Linked DNA regions of Synechococcus elongatus PCC 11801. Each later gene encodes a partner of the first gene's protein in a complex. Links are inferred from orthologs where the notes say so. Each region holds a gene or a part of one and is shown in the gene's direction. Other genes may lie near its edges. The genes, in order: hisF and hisH.

The links.
Region 2: the proteins of hisF (region 1) and hisH are in contact, whole or in part, in a crystal structure (PDB 6RU0), measured with the Thermotoga maritima proteins. The link is inferred for Synechococcus elongatus PCC 11801 from one-to-one orthologs. Residues at the interface, in WP_004080486.1 of Thermotoga maritima: Met1, Leu2, Ala3, Arg5, Ser40, Glu41, Asp45, Glu46, Ala70, Glu71, Ile73, Asp74, Ile75, Pro76, Phe77, Asp98, Lys99, Ser122, Gln123, Glu161, Thr195, Leu196, Asn247, Arg249, Glu251; in WP_004080484.1 of Thermotoga maritima: Asn15, Arg18, Arg22, Arg117, Leu118, Pro119, His120, Met121, Gly122, Trp123, Asn124, Asn134, Gly135, Tyr136, Tyr138, Val140, Tyr158, Glu180, Lys181, Ser182, Ser183, Lys184, Ile185.

Annotation. Positions count from the first base shown.
Region 1 is NZ_CP030139.2:1,334,197-1,344,407, forward strand. What follows is about bases 3,612-6,529. They hold hisF (imidazole glycerol phosphate synthase subunit HisF), read left to right. Parts: upstream 3,612-4,645; coding sequence 4,646-5,413; downstream 5,414-6,529. Other genes in these bases: DOP62_RS06375 (Get3/ArsA fold putative tail anchor-mediating ATPase NosAFP), read right to left, coding at 3,612-4,249; petP (cytochrome b6f subunit PetP), read right to left, coding at 4,281-4,481; DOP62_RS06390 (hypothetical protein), read left to right, coding at 5,498-5,815; DOP62_RS06395 (glycosyltransferase family 2 protein), read right to left, coding at 5,888-6,529. Outside these bases: DOP62_RS06360 (elongation factor G), read right to left, coding at 1-1,036; DOP62_RS06365 (MarC family protein), read left to right, coding at 1,433-2,104; chlorophyll synthase ChlG, read right to left, coding at 2,156-3,160; more of DOP62_RS06375, read right to left, coding at 3,176-3,611; more of DOP62_RS06395, read right to left, coding at 6,530-8,101; DOP62_RS06400 (HlyD family secretion protein), read right to left, coding at 8,139-9,269; DOP62_RS06405 (hypothetical protein), read left to right, coding at 9,691-10,116; DOP62_RS06410 (hypothetical protein), read right to left, coding at 10,203-10,211.
Region 2 is NZ_CP030139.2:895,165-905,211, forward strand. What follows is about bases 3,850-6,603. They hold hisH (imidazole glycerol phosphate synthase subunit HisH), read left to right. Parts: upstream 3,850-4,776; coding sequence 4,777-5,430; downstream 5,431-6,603. Other genes in these bases: DOP62_RS04275 (DUF3370 domain-containing protein), read right to left, coding at 3,850-4,580; rsmD (16S rRNA (guanine(966)-N(2))-methyltransferase RsmD), read left to right, coding at 5,427-5,975; DOP62_RS04290 (inositol monophosphatase family protein), read right to left, coding at 6,063-6,603. Also shown: lgt (prolipoprotein diacylglyceryl transferase), read left to right, coding at 1-363; cobM (precorrin-4 C(11)-methyltransferase), read left to right, coding at 317-1,147; DOP62_RS04260 (EamA family transporter), read right to left, coding at 1,116-1,985; RadC family protein, read left to right, coding at 2,013-2,747; more of DOP62_RS04275, read right to left, coding at 3,006-3,849; more of DOP62_RS04290, read right to left, coding at 6,604-7,025; DOP62_RS04295 (hypothetical protein), read right to left, coding at 7,039-7,563; DOP62_RS04300 (MGMT family protein), read left to right, coding at 7,777-8,157; DOP62_RS04305 (16S rRNA (cytosine(967)-C(5))-methyltransferase), read left to right, coding at 8,093-9,448; DOP62_RS04310 (LCP family protein), read right to left, coding at 9,471-10,047. UniProt on the Escherichia coli protein: IGPS catalyzes the conversion of PRFAR and glutamine to IGP, AICAR and glutamate. The HisH subunit catalyzes the hydrolysis of glutamine to glutamate and ammonia as part of the synthesis of IGP and AICAR.

The DNA of each region.
Region 1 (10,211 bases):
GGCCCAAGGCGACAATTTCCCCACAGTGAGCCTGTTGCACCGATTGCAACTGATCACCCATCAGTCGGTAGATGCCACTGGGGCGATCGCCGTCTAAGGTGTCGCCCTCTTGCAGTTCCCCCTGCCAGAGGCGGACGAGGGAGAGTTTGCCTGCCTGGGGATGGAAGAAGGTTTTCAGGACTTGCGCCACTGGGCGATCGCAAGGAATCAGGCGGCGATGCTGCACCGTCTCAGCCGGCGTGGGCATTTCCTGCTGCAGCGCTGCTAATAGTGCTGAGATTCCCCAGTGCAACTGAGCGCTTCCCGTCAACACCGGCACGATCAAATCGGCGCTGACGTCTTGGCGCAAGTCGTCCAAGATTTCCTCAACGGGCGGCTCAATTTCCTCGAGCAATTCTTCGAGTAGGTGATCGTCGTAGTTGGCCAAGGTTTCTAGCAGCGTGTTGCGGGCTGCGGTCTCCGCCATCGACAGCGGCAAGTTAAGGGCTTCACCAAAGGAACAGGACTGCTCAGAAATCAAATCGACAAAACCGACGGCGCGATCGCCTTGGAACAAGGGATACTGCTGCGCCACCAGTGGCCGACTACAGCAGCTACGCAGGCTATCGAGGGTGGCTTGCCAACGCGCTTCCGTCGCTCGTTCGAGCTTGTTGATAAAGACGCAGTGGGGGATTTCCCAACTGTCGAGAAAGTGAAAGATCGGCGCGAGGGTTAAGGCACGATCGGGATCAGCCTCGCAGACAACAATCGCCCCATCAACTCCAATCAAGGCGTTCCAGGTTTCCTGTTGAAACTCCACGGAGCCAGGACAGTCCAAAAACGTCAGGCTGGCGGTGGACGCCACGTTGATCTCAACGGTCATTTGCCGCGATCGCGCTTCCGGCGAACTATCCCCGACCGTATTGCCAGCTTCGACGCGGCCGGGCCGATTAATCGCCCCAAGGTCCGCCAACAAACTTTCTAAAAGACTGGTTTTACCAGAGCCGTAGGGCCCCACGATCGCAATGTTGCGGCGACCCAGCTTGTGATCTTGCATAGAGCTCCCCTGCTGCTGTGCTAGCAGCCATCATCAGAGTGCAGGTGGCTCGACCTCCGGCCAAGGAAGCGTGCAGATGGGCAAATCAGCATCCGGGAGCGCACCTGAGGGCTCGCGCTCTGATAGCACTGTAGGGCGATCGCTACGCCCTAAACGTGACTGAAAGCTTTTCTTCTGTTCTTCGCTCAGGCGGGAACTGTGCTGTCCGGAACAGGATTATTGGGCAATCAGAACAGCTAGGCCGAGCGATCGCGGTGCATCAAGGCTCTGCAGAAACCCATTGAGGGATTGATGGCAGAGTAGAACAGGAAGTGATGCGACTGCCTCGCTTCCCACACTGCAGTTTGCGATCGGAGTCTTACAGCGCTTGAACCTATCACCCCCGCCAAAGCTGCTATGAATTGGCCCTTAGTGCTGAATTTTGCAGTCGCACTCTTTGCAGTCACCAACCCCCTGGGCAATCTCCCCATTTTCATCAGCTACGTTGGCAAGGAAAAGCCATCAGTTCAACGCCTACTAGCACTCTTTTTGGTGCTCACAGTTTTTGTTTCTCAACTGGTTTTTCTGCTCAGCGGCACAGCAATTCTCCGTTTCTTTGGGATCTCCTTAGCTGCCTTTCGGATTGCAGGTGGAATTCTGTTGCTGTTAATTGGCATCAATATGATTCAAGGCGAACGCACGAAAGCACATCAAAAACTGGCGGACGTTAGCAGCAAGAGTGCTTTTCGTCGTGCTGAAACAGCCTATCAATCCTTTTTTATCCCTTTAGGAATTCCCATTTTTGTGGGGCCAGCTTCTATTAGCACAGCTATCCTCTATGGCAACTTAGCCAATAACCTTCCGACCAACTTGGGCTTAATTATGGCAGTAATTGCGATCTGCATTCTGAGTTGGTTGACGCTGGCCGTTGCCAATTGGTTTGAGCGAATTCTCGGCAATCTCGGTTTAGAGATTACCTCTCGTCTATTGGGGTTAATGCTAGCTGCGATCGGGGTTCAGTTCATCTTGAATGGCCTTAGCGAAGCCACTATCGGCCTCATCAATCGCGCCATTATCAATAGTCCCTGAATGCATGACGCACCCAGGGACTCAATTCACTGATTCAGGCAGAAACGAGGACTAGAAGATCGTGGTGATCGTGCTGTGACCAATCGCCAAAGCCGTAACCAGCATGCCGAGGACTAAGAACGGCTGAGCGCTGGCTTGGTATTTGACGTCATTCGCTAGCGGGTCGCGCAGGAAATACATGTCTTGGAACGTGATTTGAGGGATGATCAGCAGGACCAAAATGGCTGCGTAAAGATTCTGCCCAATCGCAACCAGATAGCCAGCTGCAGCCAACTGGAAGAGATCGATCATCAGCACACAAATCCAAGAGGCGGTTTGAATCCCAAAGGAAACTGGCAAAGACTTCAGACCTAAGGCGCGATCGCCTTCCACACTTTTGAAGTCGTTGACCACCGCAATCCCGAGTCCGGCCAAGCTATAGACCAAAGTGACGACCACAATCGTCCAGTTCAGTTGGCCAAATAGGGCTTGCCCCGCCCACCAAGGCAGCGCGATATAACTCGCGCCCAATGCATAGTTGCCCAGCCAGCCATTCTGCTTAAGTTTCAGCGGTGGGGCGGAATAGATGTAGGAAACAAACGATCCACCGATCGCGAGTGCCGTGATGATCGGAAAGTCGTGATTTGCCCAGCGATCGAGACCAAAGGCGATCGCAATGCCGGCCAGCAACAGCACCCAGATTTGGGCTTGCACCTGACCGAGAGAAATCGCCCCAGACGGAATCGGTCGATAGGGCTCGTTGATCGCGTCAATCTCGCGATCGTAGTAGTCGTTAATCGTCTGGGTGTAGCCCGTCAGCAGCGGCCCCGACATCAACATGCAAGCGGCTGAAATCAAGACGTGATCGAAGCGCCATTCATAGCCGCCGGAAGCCGCCGCACCACAGACCACCCCCCAAATCAAGGGAATCCAGGTGATCGGCTTCATCAATTGCAGCCGAATCTTCCAAACGGACGTTTCACCAGCTTGGGCACCTTTCATGCCGAGCAGCTGGCGCGCCTTGGCGCCACTATCAACGTCTTCAGCGACGGGTGGCGTAACAGGTTGCTCAGACATCGTGACCGCTAATTACTAAAAGGACAGGATCAAAGATTGCTCTTGGAAGCGAGCCGACGCAACGGCCCGTCCCTGTAAAGCGACCGGCAATCGCAGATTGCGCCGCTGATCGCCGGCTTCAATCGTAATCTCCGGGCCTGACTGCGATAGTTTGACAGACTCTTTCGCTAGGCCAGGCAGGAAAAGCTTAATCTGGCGCGCCTGCAAATCAATGGTGAGGGGATCAGGAGCACGATTCAACACATCAAAGCTGGGCAACACCGAATCTGCCGCGGCTGAACTGAGCGCAAAGACTGGCAAGGGCGCAAAGTCTCGTTTCAGATCGTCCAGCACAGGAGTCTCGCTAGCCAGTACGGCCCCGACACGCAAACCAATTGGTTGAGCAGCTCCCCACCACTGCAAGGCCACCGCTTGCGAGACGCGATCGCTGCGCGTCGTCAAAATGGCCATCGCTTTAAGTGGGTCTGCCAAGAGCGATCGCCCCTGTTCTAAAGCTGTTTCCAACAGTCGGGCTGCCGGGCCCCAATCATCAATGCTCAGGCCAACGCTAAAGACAGCGGCAGATAGAGCTGGCAAAAAGGGGCCCAGGTTGCGGCCAAACTCGGAATCGGCGATCGCACCGCGAAACCGCCGCACATACCAATCCAAACTTTCAGGCACACCCCAAAGGCGGAGCAGTTCTGGACTCGAGAGGCCATCCAGACAAATTCGGTCGTAGCCCTGGTCCAGCCAACGCCGCAGTTCAGTCAGCAACAGCAGAGGCTCAAAACCCGGCAGTAAGGCCAGCTCTGAGCTGTAGATATTGCGCAGAAACGGCGTCTTGAGATACTGCGCTTCCAGCGTTTGTAATTCTTCCCAGCCCCGATTGATCGCCGCAGTTGCCGGCATTCGCACGGCTTCTAGATTCGGAGCGATCGCGGTTGGGGTTGCAGCTAAGTCCTGCGCAAGCAGCATATCCGGTGAGGGATCGCTGCCTAGACTCAACACTAGAGTCCGAGCACCACCTGCAGCAGACTGACGAGCAAGGGCGATCGCCGCTGTCGTTCTGCCGCTACCGCCCTTACCCAGAAAGGAAAGAATTTGAGTCATGCTGGTCTGCTCAGACCTTGCGCCTTAGCCCCTAGGCTTCGAGTTGGACTTCGTCTTCAAAGAACCAAGTGCTGAAGTCGTTGCCAAACTGAACGATCACGCCCAGACCTTTGCCATCGACGATTTTGAATGCCTTGATTACGCCGACCGGAGATTGCTGCAAACGGCTCACCAATTCTGCAGGCACGCGATCGCGGATGCGGCGAACCCGAACTTTTTGTCCAATCTCCATGGTTGAGTCGTCTGTACATAGGCCGCTTTTCAGTCTATCAGCCTGTTTCCCCCGACACGGCTGGTTGTGAGGACTCCCCGCTCGTCATCGACCCACAGCCGAGCGATCGCAGTCGCAAGCACAAACCGTAGAGTGGAAAGAAGTTGCTCCTGTAGTCGGACCCCATGCTTGCCAAGCGCATTTTGCCCTGCCTCGATGTCAAAGCGGGGCGTGTTGTCAAAGGGGTCAACTTTGTCGATTTGCGCGATGCTGGCGATCCGGTCGAACTAGCGCAGGCCTACGATGCGGCTGGCGCAGACGAGCTGGTCTTTCTCGACATCGCCGCGACTCACGAGGAACGCCAAATTCTGGTGGATGTCGTCTATCGCACGGCTGAACAGGTCTTTATCCCCTTAACGGTGGGTGGCGGCATCAATGACCTAGAGACGATCCGGCAACTGTTACGGGCTGGTGCCGACAAGGTCAGCATCAACTCTGCCGCTGTGCGGGACCCCGATCTCATCCGTCGCGCCAGCGATCGCTTCGGCAGTCAATGCATTGTGGTGGCGATCGATGCCCGCCGTCGCACAGACCCCAACAATCCGGGCTGGGATGTCTATGTGCGGGGGGGTCGTGAAAACACTGGAATTGATGCCCTGACTTGGGCGGAGACCGTCGCTCGTAACGGTGCAGGGGAACTGCTCGTCACCAGCATGGATGCCGACGGTACTCAGGCAGGCTATGACTTGGAATTGACCCGTGCGATCGCTGATCGCGTTGAAATTCCTGTGATTGCCTCTGGTGGTGCGGGTACTTGTAAAGACATCGCTGAAGCCTTTCGGACCGGCCATGCTGAAGCCGCACTCCTAGCCTCGCTGCTGCACTACGGCCAGCTCACCATTGCTGAAATTAAGGATCACCTGCGATCAGTTCAAATCCCCACAAGACCTTAAGAAAAAGCCAGAAAAGGGCCCAAATCTGGGAAAAACTTTACAATAGTTAACAGCGAACCCAGCCCCTTTGCCCCCTGTGGCCGAATGTTCTTGATCCTGCTGATTGTCATTGCCCTTGTAATGTGGGCCTTGCAGCTGATGCGGCAAGCGATCGATCGCCGTGAATTCTCACTGATGTTGGCAGGGTTTCTCGTCTCTTCAGCAGCCGCAGCCTTGGTCGCGGTCTACATGTTGATGAACAGCTACATGGGTTATCTCGGCTATTCCGGACAACAGGCGATCGCGCCGGATTGGAGCGATGAATCCCTAGGCTGGCTGACAGAGTTGAACCAGCCGACCAGCTTAGACGGCTCTGCACAAACCAAGTTTTGGCAAGAGCCTCTGCTTAGCACGGCTCAGTAAGCTCTCTAGAAACTTAGGGTTGCATTATTACCGATCCAGAAAAATGCACCCATTGTCTCTTAAGCACTAATTTCAACGACTATTAGCAAGTGGATGCAGCCGAAACACAGAGCTTAGCATCGCCCAAGCTGTCTTAAATTCAGGGACTTGTAAGTCTTGCCATTGCCCAAGCTGGCAGTAGAGATAAGGAATCAAACGGCGTTGCTCAGGAAGGGTGAGATTCGAGAAATAGAGGCGCACCTCCACTTCCGTTACTGCAGCTTCATAGCGCAAAGCAGCTAAGGCTCGGCGATCGTGCCAGCGGACTTCTGCATGAATTGGCATATCAGCCAGTGGACTGGGCGATCGCAAGCGAAATAGCCCTTCCAAAGTTGTTTGAGGTGCTTCACTTTCTTCATTTACCAAGCCCTCAAAACGTGTGAGCAAGATTCGCCCACCCTCTTCTGAAAGATCTTCAGTCACACCAGAAAAAACAACTGCACCTAAACATAACTCACAGGGTTCTGCGCGGAGAAAGCGAGTATGGCGACGTTGGGGCACATCAATCGCAACCAAAATGCAAATCAATAAGAGCGAGAGGTTATAAACAGCCCAAACAAGGTTGATCGCCAAACTGTCAGGATTAACATTAGTTTCTTGCAACCTTGAGCTTCGTAGCAGAATTCCAACTACTGAGAGAAGCATAACGGTTAATAGTGGCGTAATCAGTGCCCAGTTGATGGTGATTCCATCAGAGTTTGTATCCCCTTTTGGTGTCACCTTAAAGGGCTTCCCCGTTGGGCTGATTAAAGTTCGCAGAATCGTAATCGACATCGGCACACAAATAATTGTTTCATAGACATCAGACCAAAATGCCGATCTCCGTCCTTCCGTCAGCCAAGAGAAAGCCATAATATTCGCCACATAGTACGGTAGGAAGAAATAGAGGATCTCATTGACTGTGGCTCGCAAGGGAGCTAAGCCAAACAGGAGAAAGGCAAGAGGAATGATAAGAAAGATCATTCTGGGGATCGATAAGAACCAATAGATAATACTGAGGGACTGAGATAGTCGCTCTTGCCACTTCAAACCGGGAACTTTGAGAAAGTTAGAATCTGTAAATAAAGACTGAAGTGTTCCTTGTCCCCAGCGCAGACGTTGATTGATATAAGCACTAATCGTTTCTGGTGCTAGACCTGCTGCTAGTGCTTCATTCAGATACTTGACTCGATAGCCATGGGTTTGCAGCTTAATGGAGGTGAAGTAGTCTTCCGTAATACTCTCAGTTGGGATCCCTCCAATCTCATCCAGTGCCGATCGTCGGATCACAAAACAGGTACCGCAGCAGACAACCGAATTAAAGTAGTCTCGACTAGGCTGGATAAACCGAAAAAATAAAGTCTGCTCGTTGTTAAGGACTCCTTCTAAGCCCAAATTGATTGAAATTGGATCTTCGTTAAAAAAGTGCTGGGGAGTCTGTAGCAACCCTGTCTTGGGGTCCTGAAAGAAGCCAACGGTCCGAATGAGGAAGTTTTTGCTAGGGACAAAATCAGCATCAAAGACAACCAACAGTTCTCCGGATAAGGAAGGAAGTGCATGGTTAATATTGCCAGCCTTGGCATGTTTGTTGTCCGGGCGATCGAAATAGCCACAACCGAGCTCTACAGCGAGGGCACGGACTTCCGGACGACGAGTGTCATCAAGGAGAAAGACTTTTTTGTTGGCATAGTCCATTGCCTGACAGGCAATGACCGATCGCCGCAGAATATCAACCCCTTCGTTATAGGTCGGTAGAATCACGTCAACACTAGGTTGATAGGCTTGGCTAATGACAGCCTGGCTAAGGATATCGGCCTCTTGTGAGCGATCGAGGCTAAATATTGTGTGGAGAAAAAATGCGATCGTATTAATGACAGTCAATAATTCAGCGAAGAAGAGCAGAACTGACAGTGTTCCATTGAGTGGATCATCAAGATTCAGGCTGCCAAAGAAGCGCCAAAGCTCATAGCGAATTCCGAGGATGGCAATACCAACACTCGTAATCAGCCGAGGCCAGAAGGTGGGTTTGGGGGAGAGTTCTTTGAGTAGGAAGGTAATCCCTAGCCAAACAAACGCTGGATAAAGCAGGTTTTCGAGTGTTGTTCCTTCTGGCTTGAACTCGGCTTGTCCCGCATACCAAAGGCCAATGAGATTCGCAAGCCAGTTCTGCCAATCTGCTTGCAATAGCAGAACAATCAGAAGTGCCAAAAGCGCCAATAGCAAAAATGTACTTTCCGGAGCCAGTTTCTGGAGCCGTTTTAATTGCATGAGACACCCTGATTAGAGCAGCAATAGGCATGAAGCATTAAGGCAAGAAATTCACAGTGGCACTTTGGCCAATGCCACAGAAGTTACCAGCAGCCAGTACAGAAGGTTTTTCTAAAAGACTGACTTGGACTTCTACTTCATTCCGGACAAGATCAGGTGGAGGAACCGCAACATCGGTTCCTGCTGTTACTTTGCCGGGGCCACCCCGAATGGAGCGAATCCTGCCAGAAATATTGGTATTGGTGCCATCAAGTAATTGAATCTCTGCCTGTTGGCCGATTCGGAGCCGTCCACGATCGCGTTCTGAAACTAGCGCTGTTACCCACGTATCTGCACAAGTCACCATTTCTAAGAGTGGATCACCTGCAGTCAGTGGGATACCCAGAAGACCCGTACGATTGGTAATCGACCAAACAACCCCCTCAATCGGGGCTTTAATCAATGCTTTCTTCTGGAGTTCTAGCTGCTGCTGAAGATTCTTAATTTCTTGCTGAATCTCTTGGATTGTTGCACTCACCGTCTGACGTTTGAGGGTGAGGTCAACCAGTTCGCTTTCAAGATCCAGACGTCGTATTTCAGGAATACTGAGTGTCCTTGCAGCGTCTAACTGCAACCCTTGACGCATGGCTGCTAAAGCTGTTTGTTGACGCTGTAACTCATTTTGTTTGGCTGCTACAACAGCTTGCGCCTCCCGTGCTCGTGAAATTGCGGCGTCTGCAAGTTGTTGGGAAACAGCACCGCTTTCGACCAGACTTTGATAGCGATCGGCTTCAATTTTGGCGAAGGCTAGGCTCTCTTGTGCTTGACGCAGTTCATTACGAGTGCGTTCAGACCCTTGCTGAAAAAATTGTTCTTCGAGTTGTTGCTGACTGCTGGCTTTGCTGAGAAGTTGCGACCGCACTGCTTCGCGGCTAGCAATTTGCATATCAAGGGCGGTACGTTCTGCCTCTGCTTGCGCCAGTCGAGTGACTAAATTTTGGCGATCAGTCTCTAATTGTGGATTGCGATCGTTGGTAATGGCACCGAGCACTTGCCCCTTTTGTAAGGCTTGACCTGGCTCTAAAGGATCGAGTTGAGCAATTCCAGGAATAGGGGCGTATAGATTAATGACTGTGCCATTGATATAGCCAACTCGACTCGAAACACTACTATTTCTCAACCAAAGCACATAAGCAGCTAATGAGATAAGACCTACACCAAGAGCAATCCGTGCATAACGAAAAAAGGTTCGCCGATCTAGTGAGGAAGGTAGCCGGGGTGTTAGGACACTCTTAGATTTTTGAGGCTCGATTGTAGATTCAGACACAATTTAAATGAAATTTTTAAAAACAGACAATCCTAAACTAGTGAGGTCGCCTTTAGAATGCAAGAAACATTGAATACAATTTATATTTCTTTGTGATGTTTTCAATTTATGAAGCATAGTGCTGTAGTGAGCAGGCATCCACATCACTTGAGTTATAGGTAAAAATACATACCATTAACTGTATTGCTAAGTGCTTAGAGTCATCACAAGATTTAACTACAGAGATTGCGGAGCCACAGCACTGGTTAGTGAGCAATGTCAGTACCATTCTGAATGCACTTTGATGATGCAAGCCTCAAGAAATAACTTATGGCTCAGCAAGCTGACAAAAATTGACCTTTATCAACTGATTGAAGAAGTCAAGGCCGGCAATAGTGATGCAATAGCGAAGGCGACTCTTTTCGTCGCTCATGAAAGCTTTGGACTATGGCACAATCGTGCGCGAGCCAAACTATGCAGACACTTCAAAAACCACCCTCCGGCACGCGAAAACTGTGACCAGATGATCGATGCCGTTATCCAACGTCTCATTGATGGACGATTCTCAGAGCAATTTATCGATCAACTGTCGATGGCAATCCGACTCGATCCAAAGCGAATGCACGCTGCAGCGATCGCAGCTTTGACTTCTGAAAAAGCCTATGTCCGTCGATATGCAGAGCAAGTCATTCACATCCTCAACTCTTCTTCCAAAGCCCAACTACACTAGCTAACTTTAGATGCTAGATAGAGCAACCCTTAATAGGGGAAACAACGAAATAGAACACGAGGCTCTATAAGCACTACCTGCTGGCTTCAATCCGC
Region 2 (10,047 bases), 440 kb from region 1 along the record:
CGTCCACTGGACTACATTCAAAGCGAGTATTTCCATCCAACGTTTCTCTACGAATCGCTATGGAATTTACTGCTCTGTCTGTTGCTGATCTGGCTTTTTCGCCAAGGTCTACGCCAGCGCTTACCACTCAAAGCTGGTGCACTGACCTGCATTTATCTGATTGGCTACAGTTTGGGTCGTGTTTGGATTGAGGGACTGCGGACTGACAGCTTGATGCTGGGTTCCCTGCGCATTGCCCAAGCCGTCAGTCTGGTCTCGATCGCCTTTGGGGTGCTGGGATTGGTCTGGATCTATGGCTTGAAGCGATCGCTGCCAGATGTGGTTCGTCCGGCACTCTCGGGGGAGTCGCGCAGTGAGCTTTAGTGCAGGCGTTTACTTCGTCGGCGTTGGCCCAGGCGACCCGGAGCTAATGACGGTACGGGCTCAAAAGCTGATTGCCGCCGCCGATGTTCTGCTCTACACCGATTCATTGGTACCGCCTGCGATCTTGGCTGATGCAAGGCCAGACGCAGAACGACTGCCAACGGCCCATCGCACGCTAGAAGAGATTCTGCCGATCCTCAAAGAGCGAGTGGCAGCGGGGGCGATCGTGGCGCGACTCCACGATGGCGATCCCAGTCTCTACAGCACGATCGCGGAACAAATCGCCGGTCTGCGATCGCAGGGCATCCCCTACCAAGTCATTCCCGGCGTCAGTGCCTTTCAAGCAGCAGCAGCTCGACTGGGGCAAGAGCTCACCCTGCCAGGGCTTGTGCAGACGATCATTTTGACTCGCTGCGCCGGTCGGATTGGGCTGCCCGATCGCGAATCCCTATCGTCTTTGGCCGCGCATCAGGCCAGTCTCTGTCTCTATCTCAGCGCTCGCCAAGCCGAGAAAGCACAGTCGGAACTGTTGGAGCATTACCCGCCAGAAACCCCGATCGCAGTTTGCTATCGACTGGGTTGGCCGGATGAAGCGATCTGGCTAGGGAAGCTATCGGAGCTGGCGCAGATTACCCAAGATCAGCAGCTCGATCGCACGGTGCTGTATCTAGTCAGTCCCGCTTTGGATGTGGCGGATGCAGGGCGATCGCAGCTCTACAACCCCGATTATCACCATCTGTTTCGACCAGAAGCTACAGCAGCACGATCGCCCCAGCCATCATGAGGGCTGCCCCAAAAAAGCGCTGACGGAGCTGCTTTTCCCCGAAGAAGACAGCGCCATAGACCACGCCGATCAGGGTGCTGAGGCGTTTGACGGAAATGATTTGTACGACCGTCGCTTGGTTGAGCGCCACCATTTGAGCCACAACACCGACGCTATTGAAGATCGCCATGGCACTGAGCGATCGCCAAGGATATTTGCGGACAGGCCCTAAACCGCGCCCCAAGATCAGCAGAACGATGCCAGTACTGCCAAACAGGCAGAGCAGCCAGAAATAGGGATCAGACGACTGGACACCAATTTTGTCGAGGTTGCTGGTGATGCTCCAAAGAAACGCCACAAACACCATGATTCGTTGAGCCGGCTGCTGCCAGAGATCAATGAGGGGTTGCAAACGGGAGCTACTGTCGCGATCGCGGCGATTTAGTTGATAAGCCCCGATGACCAGCAGAATCACGCCAGCACTGTCCTGCCAAGCCAAATGTTCCGCCACAATCAGCGGTGAGGTCAGCAGCAGAAACAGGGGTGTCAAGTTGACGATCGGGGCTACCAGCGACAACTCGCCCATCTGCAGCGCCCGCGCGTAGAGCCAAAAGGCCACTAAATTCAGACTGCTGCCCAGCAAGCAGCTCCACCAAAAGTTGGGCCCGATCGCTGGAATCCCCTGCCAGAGCACAATCGGCAAAAGCAGGAGCGTCGTTAGCAGCGAGAGCAAAGCGGCTAGACGAGTGGCGGAGAGTTGCTGCAAACTGCGCTTGGCGAATAGATCTTTGGTCGCCTCACAGGTGGCTGTCAGGCTGGCAAGTAGTAACCAAGGTGCCAAGCGAATCTCCGTGGGCATGCTGAGGAAGCGTCTCTCTGCAATCCTATGGCGACTTCTGGTTTGCGCGTGGCTGATCTACCCGAAGATGAGCGACCGCGGGAGCGGCTGATGCGATCGGGGCCGAGTGGTCTTTCGACGGCTGAATTACTGGCGATTCTGTTGGGAACGGGACAAGGGCCGGGTGGTCTATCAGCCGTTGGGCTAGGTCAACTCTTGCTCAGTCAGCTCGGTCAACACCAGCGCGAACCACTGCGGGTGCTGCGGCAAATTACCGTCGCTGAGCTGATGCAAATCCCCGGCATTGGTCCGGCCAAGGCGACGGCGATCGCGGCTGCGATCGAGTTAGGAAAACGGGTTTATCAAACCGATGTCAACACAGTCCTGCCGATTACTTCCCCAGAAGCAGCTGCCAAAGCTCTCAGTGCAGATCTAATGTGGGCGGAGCAGGAACGCTTTGCCCTGCTACTATTGGATGTCCGCCACAATCTGATTGGCCAACGGGTGTTGACGATTGGCACGGCGACTGAAACCTTGGCCAATCCCCGCGAAATTTTCCGAGAGGCGCTACGACTTGGGGCAACCCGCTTGATCGTGGCCCACAACCATCCATCCGGTCAGGTCGATCCCAGCAGTGCCGACCTCAGTTTGACGGAACAACTGCTGAAACTCGGGCAAGCACTGGAGTTACCCGTGCTCGACCACCTCATTCTGGGACAAGGACACCACCGCAGCTTGCGCGATACGACAGGACTTTGGCAGAAATTTCCCCAGGGTGACTGAGCTTGCGCGATCGCTAAAGTCACCGTAAGATTAGAGCTTGCGGGCGATTAGCACAGTGGTAGCGCACTTCCTTCACACGGAAGGGGTCACTGGTTCGAATCCAGTATCGCCCATCTTTTTAAGCCTCCCGCTTGTAGGCTTTTAATTGCTTGCAAGGCTGCGATCGCAGTTCTCTGGGTGTTTTTCCAGAGAGCAGCAGTCGAGCCTTAACCGATTTGGCGGCGTGACTCATAACCCTTGGCTCGGTCTATTGAGTTATCAAAAGCGTCGGAGGTCGCGATCGCGAATGACCGGCTGCAGTTGGCCTGCAGAGACTGGGTCGAGGGTGTAGATCGAAAAGACCTGTGGCGGTGTTGCATCAGCTGGATAGAGCAGGGTGGCTCGCACCTTGCGCATCTCTTGGGGCTTCAAATTCAAAATAATCAGCGGTTCCCCAAGCTGGCCACGCTTCTGCACGATGTGAACAAAGCGCGTTTCCTCACGACCGCGATCGTTCTCAAACTGTAGGCGGACCGTCCCCCGATAGAAGACGCGATCGGGAGGCTCTCGCAGGAAGCGCAGGATGCCCCCGTCATCCGTTTTGACAGGCGTATGGAAGACGACAGCAACGGCTTGACTGCGATCGCTGCCATTAAACAGCGGGAAGGTCAGGTCGTACTCGACCCCGTAATTGCCATGGGAGAGATAGGCCGAGAAGGGATAGCGCGCTAACATCGGTGCGCTTTGCACCTGTTCGGTTCCCAGTGTGCCCCGCGGCAACGTGCTGATTGGATAGGCGATCGCTCGGCCCGGTCCCGCAATAGTGAGTTTGTCGCTGTTTGGGTCGGTGACGGTGGTGCGCCAGACTGAGCCTTCGGCCACTCCCGCCACTCGACCATAGATCAGACGGCTGACAAAAAAGACCGATCGTGGTGGAGTGGGAATCGCATCATTAGGCTTGACGAGCGATCCAGTCTGCAGGGTTGTCCAATAGTCCTCAAGGCTGGGTGCTCGCTCGTTGCCCTGTTCATCTCGAGGGGCATACAGTGCCACATTCGCGGCATAGACTTTGCCATCGCTCTGCAAGCGCATCAGTAGCGATCGCGTGTTGGATGAGGGGGTCAGCGGCCCAACTGGAATCGGCAGATTGAGCAGCAGTTGGGGCGATCGCGGTGGAATGACGATCGACTCCGGCAAAACTCCCTGACGGTTACCTCGCAGGACTTCGTTGACAACGCGGCTCCCAGGACCCGAAAACACACTGCCTCGAGAATCTTCCAGATAAGACTCAAGGGGCAAGAACAGCGCATCGGGTCGCGTCAGATAGGTTGCGCCGTTCAACACCTGCACCGTGACTGGGCGATCGCTAGGGTTGTAGAGCACAACCCCCTGAAACATCGTCCGCACCTGCTCTGGGGTTGCAGCTCGGGAAATGTGGTGCGTGAAAATATCGAAGCGCCCCTCAAAGGCATAGCCGAGATGGGCCTCCGCATTGACCATGCCCTCAGGCGGCAGGGTCGAGAGCAAAATACCCTCACCAGAGACAATCTCAGGATTGTTGCTATTAAAAACCGGCACTGAATCGAGCCGACCCGGTAGGGGGCGAATCTCTTGGGGCTGGCTAATTTCAGGCTCTAGGGCTGGCGGCAAATTCGGCGCCAGATTAGGACGGAGGGGTCGCAGTGGTCGCAGACGCGGTGGTGGAGTGGTGGGAGGATTGGTTGTAAAACCTGGCAGCGGTTCTGCTGCTGGATTCGGATCGGTAGGAACTTGACTCAAGGATTGTTCCGTCAGCCCTTCAGTTAAAGCGGGAAGGACAAACGCTGGCGGCACAGGAAAAAACGGAAACAGCATAAAGGCTAGGAACTGCGGACTACGCAGGTCGGCGGCAGTACAACAAAAGCTCTAACCAGCGGTGCATTACGAAAGGCAAATGCCGCCAAAGCTAAAACTCTAGGCGATTCCTGCACCAGGGGCAAGTCTGAGAGCGACTGGCTCCCATTGGCTCTTAAGATAAAAGTCGACTCTGTTTCTGCTGAGCTGCAACGTCATGGCCTCCACTCCTCAAATTGCCGTGGTTGACTATGACATGGGCAACTTGCACTCTGCATGCAAAGGGTTAGAGGCAGCGGGTGCCAATCCCATTGTGACGGCTGATCCGGCAACGATTCTGGCGGCAGATGCAGTCCTACTGCCGGGTGTTGGATCGTTTGATCCAGCCATGCAGCACCTGCGCGATCGCCAGTTAATTGAGCCACTGCATCAAGCAGCGACAAGCGGCAAGCCTTTTCTAGGCATTTGTTTAGGTCTGCAACTACTGTTTGAGTCCAGTGCTGAAGGTCAAGAGGCTGGATTAGGCATTCTGTCGGGGCGAGTGGAGCGGTTTCGGAGTGAGCCTGGCTTAGTGATTCCCCATATGGGTTGGAATCAACTCCAGCTCCAACAGCCTGATTGTCTACTCTGGCAAAATCTGGGTTCAGATCCCTGGTTCTACTTTGTCCACACCTACCACGTGGTTCCCAGCGATCCAGCTGTGACTGCAGCGACCGTACAGCATGGATCTCAACAGGTAACGGCTGCGATCGCCAGCGATCGCCTCTGGGCGGTGCAGTTTCACCCGGAAAAATCCGCGAAGACGGGCTTACAGCTCTTGGCAAACTTCGTGGCACAAGTGGCGGCTAGCCAGCTCCAACCAGTGGCATGAGCATCCGTCTGTCGGGCGGCCGATCGCTGCAGACCCCTGCTGGTCTGACCACGCGACCCACACCGGCTCGAGTCCGCAATGCCGTGTTCAACATCTGGCAACTCCACGTTCCTAACTGTCGTTGGCTTGACCTGTGCACGGGCAGCGGGGCCATGGGGGGCGAAGCCCTATTACGGGGCGCCAGCGCTGTCTGGGGCATTGAGCAATCCCCGAAAGCTTGTCGCGCGATCGCCCACAACTGGCAAAAGCTGCAAGCTGATGACCAAGAGGTACGGCTGTTGAAGGGAGAGGTCTGCCGGATATTGGCCACCCTGATGGCTGCGCCCTTCGACCTGATCTACTTCGATCCTCCCTACGACAGCGATCTCTATGAGCCAGTTTTAGCTTTGTTGGCTGAGCGATCGCTCCTGAAGACTCAGGGAGAAATTGCGGTAGAACATCGTCCTGATCGGGCGATCGCCCTTCCCCCTGGGTTCACACTCAAACAATCTCGCCGCTATGGCAGTACCGCTATTAGCCTGATTACTTGGAAAACCAAAGCTTAATGCTTATTGAGCAGCTTGGCTATTGCACTCGACAGGTCAATTAGACCAGTTGCATCAAGCCTGCCGGCCTTGAGGTTGAGCAGGAGATTAAACCAGTTCTAAGAGCGGGGTTTGAGCCCGCAGTGCCGCTAGAACTGCAGCATGACAGGCAGCATTACTGGCAGCAATGCCTTGGTTGTTGAAGAGCTTACTGCCAGCACCAAAGTCCAGCGATCGCCCGGTTTGGTCACTGACGCAGCCACCCGCTTCCTGTAGCAAGAGAACGCCCGCTGCATGGTCCCAAATGTTCTCGCGGCGATCGCTCTCGGGATTGACCAGCCGTAAGTAAAGGTCCGCTTCGCCGCGGGCAATCAACGCATATTTGACCAAGCTATCGACAGCCCGAGCCGGGGTGACTAATCCCGCCCGAGTGGCGATCGCATCCTGCCAAGCGGGATGGCCATGCTCCCGTTCCACGCTTTCGAGTCGGAGGGCAGCGGTAGCTTGGCGATCGCTGACTTGAAGGGGAATGACGCGATCGCCCTGAATTTGCCAAGCGCCTTGTCCCCGCACCGCTGCAAAGAGCGCACCATCCGGACCATCAAGGGCGGGTGCTGCAATCGCTGCCACTTCTACCTGGCCTTCAACGATCAGAGCCAGCGCGATCGCGTATTGGTCGCCTCGCACGTAGCCTTTGGTGCCATCAATTGGGTCAAGAGTCCAAAAGCGATCGCCGGGTTGACCTTTACCCCGCTGAATCCAAGCCGCTACGGTATCAGGTGAGGCTTGTGGTCGCTGCAGCCGGACATAGTCGGTAATCTGATCCAGCACATCAGCTGCCAAAAGACTGGCATCCTCTTCACCGACCAGCGGATCGGCTGGAAAGGTTTCACTCAAATGCGCAGCAATCAGGGCTTGAGCACCATAGTCCGCTACGGTCACCGGACTTTGATCCGGTTTGCACAGAGCCGTGGCTTGGCGATCGCGACGCACGGTTTGGCAGAGTTGGGCAGCTGATTGCACCGCAGTCAGGGCTGCGTGGAGTTCAGGACAGACAGGAAGCAGGGTCACGCGCAGGGTCGGGCTAGGTGGCAGGCGTCGATGTGCCGCGAGGCTGTTCTGCCGGAGGAGCAGCTTTAGGCGGATTGGCCGATGGAGTGGTGGCTTTCATTTCCGGCACGATCGGGAAGCCGCGACCGAAGCACATATTGCCGAACCGGAAACAACCACTGGCTTCGAGTTCTAGCCAGGTCGGCTGGGTGTCGAGCCAACGCTTGCCCGTCGGGTCATACCAACGCCATTCGCCTGTCTGCGATCGACTGAAGTCGCTGAGGCCGCCATAGCTCCATTTGATTTGGACGCCGCTAGGGTAGGGCTGTTTGCTGGTATAAATCGCGATGATCTCGCAGTCGTAAGGCGTCAGTGAGGCTGGATCACGACCGATGTAGCACTTGGAGGGGGTTCTCGCTAACTCCCGAATTTGCGGGGGCTGAGCCGGGGGAGAAGGAGGCGTGGCTGGGGGAGGAGTCTGGGCGATCGCGGGCAGAACAGCGCCCAAGCTTATGCCAAGGGCAGAAACGAGGGTGTGAGCGATCGATCGAAGCATCATTGATAGAGTCTCCAGTCGCGTCGGGCAGAGTGTTCCAAGCCACTGCTCAGGGAGGAGTTGTCCTTGATTTTGACATCCGATCGCAGTCTCTGACTGTTGGGATTGTGACGATCGCCCCTGAACTCGCCCTAAGATCAGCAAAGGCGACCGCCCTCATCCCAGCGATCTCTGATCACCGAAATTCCTGATACTGATGCGCTGTTCTGTCACCAGGTGAGTACCTACGATCAGATTTACGCAGTGGTTCGCCAAATTCCCGTTGGCTGCGTTGCCACCTACGGACAAGTCGCAACCTTGGCTGGACTAGCGGGAAAACCTCGGGTCGTCGGCTATGCCCTCTATCGGGTCGCGCCCAGTCTGACCGACACGATTCCCTGGCATCGGGTGGTCAATGCACGGGGAGAAGTATCCATGTCTGCGCTGCGGCATGGCAGTGATTATTTGCAGCGTCACCTGCTCGAAGCTGAAGGAATTGAATTTGACTCACAAGGACGCCTCAGTCTCCACCGCTACCGCTGGCAACCCGACTCTGCCGCGTCCCAGTCGGGGCAATGCCCGTTGGGTAGCGTTTCAAACCCTGACGACAATTCGTGACGGAGCGTTTGCGGATCTTGCCCTCGATCGCCATCTACAGCGATCGGGCTTGGCTGGAGCCGATCGCCGGCTGGTGACGGAATTGGTCTACGGCTGTGTGCGACGCCAGCGCACCTTGGATGTCCTGATCGATCTGCTGGCCCAACGACCTGCAGCCCAGCAACCTCCGGTGTTGCGAACAGTGTTGCAACTGGGGCTATACCAACTGCGTTATCTCGAACAGATTCCAACAGCAGCTGCCGTAGCGGAAACTGTGCAGCTCGCCAAACAACTGGGATTAGGGGGGTTGGCTGGGGCCGTCAACGCGATTTTGCGCCAATATCTCCGCCAGTCTGAAGAGCGCGATCCACTGCCGCTACCGAGCAATCCAGTCACAGCCTTGGCTATCCACCAAAGCTTTCCCGACTGGCTCGTGCAGTTCTGGAGCGATCGCCTGGGCTTGGACGAAGCCGAATTTCTCTGTCACTGGTTCAATCAGCCACCCAGCATCGACCTGCGGATCAATCCCCTGCGCTGTGAGCGATCGCAGGTGCAAGCAGCACTGGAAGCCGTGGCCATTCGCAGTACCCCCGATCCACAACTGCCCCAAGCCCTGCGACTGATCGATCCGCCCGGCCCGATTCGACAGCTCCCGGGCTTTGACGAAGGCTGGTGGATGGTCCAAGACAGCAGTGCCCAGTTGATTGCTCACCTCGTCGATCCGCAGCCGGGTGAAACCGTGTTGGATGTCTGCGCTGCGCCAGGGGGTAAATCCACTCATTTGGCCGAATTGATAGGCGATCGCGGTCAGGTAATTGCCTGCGATCCATCCGCCAAGCGCCTGCGTAAGGTGCAAGAAAATGCCCAGCGCTTGCAGTTGAAGAGCATCACCACCCGTGCGATCGACGGACGCCAGCTGCATGGCATTCAGGCCGATCGCGTTTTAGTGGATGCTCCCTGTTCGGGCTTAGGCACGCTGCATCGCCATGCCGACGGTCGTTGGCGGCAGAGCCCTGAGAGCGTGGCGGAACTGGCGCAGTTGCAGGCAGAAATTCTCGAAGCTGCTGCCACTTGTCTAAAACCCAATGGGATTTTGGTCTACGCCACTTGCACCCTCCATCCAGCCGAGAATGAAGCTGTGATCGAGCAGTTTTTGCAGCGCCACTCCGATTGGCAACTAGCTCCCCTCCCTGAAGAGAGTCCTTTTCAAGCTTGGGCTGAAGCAAACGGCACCCTGCGCATCTGGCCCCATCGGCACGATCGCGATGGTTTCTTTGGGGCACGACTGCAGCGATCGCCGCTGAGCGCTTAGGCTCTCCTGCTTAGGAAGAGCATCAATTGGCTTCCGCACCGGCGGGCGGTAAGGGCAGAAAACGGCCAACCTCCGTTTTGAACCAATCCCAACCACTGCTCGAGAGGGGGGACGGTGTAATCTCTTGGGCCACCCAGTCATCGATCGCGTTGTAGTCCGGCAGCCAATAGCTAATCGCGTAGCTACTGCCGCTGGGCTGCCCCGGCAAGGTCGAGACTTCGACGGGTTTATTGCTGGCAAGAAAAGCTGCGATCGCCAACACCTCTGCGCCGCTTAAATCGCTGTCGATGTAGGGCTGGCTCAGGGCAAGGCCGAGGGGCAACCGCAGGATTCCAAGGGGGTTGAGCACTTGCTGCTGCAGCGCTTTCAGGAGGGCTTGCTGCCGTTGAATACGACCGACATCGCCCAGCCCATCCTGCCGAAAGCGGAGAAACTGCACAGCGCGATCGCCACTGAGATGCTGTTGCCCCGCTTCGAGATCAATCGTCAGGTTTTGGGTCACATCCCGATACTGCATCCGCTCTGGCACCGTAACGGTCAGGCCACCAATGCCATCGATGAATCGGGCGATCGCTCTTTGTTCAACCCGGATATAGCGA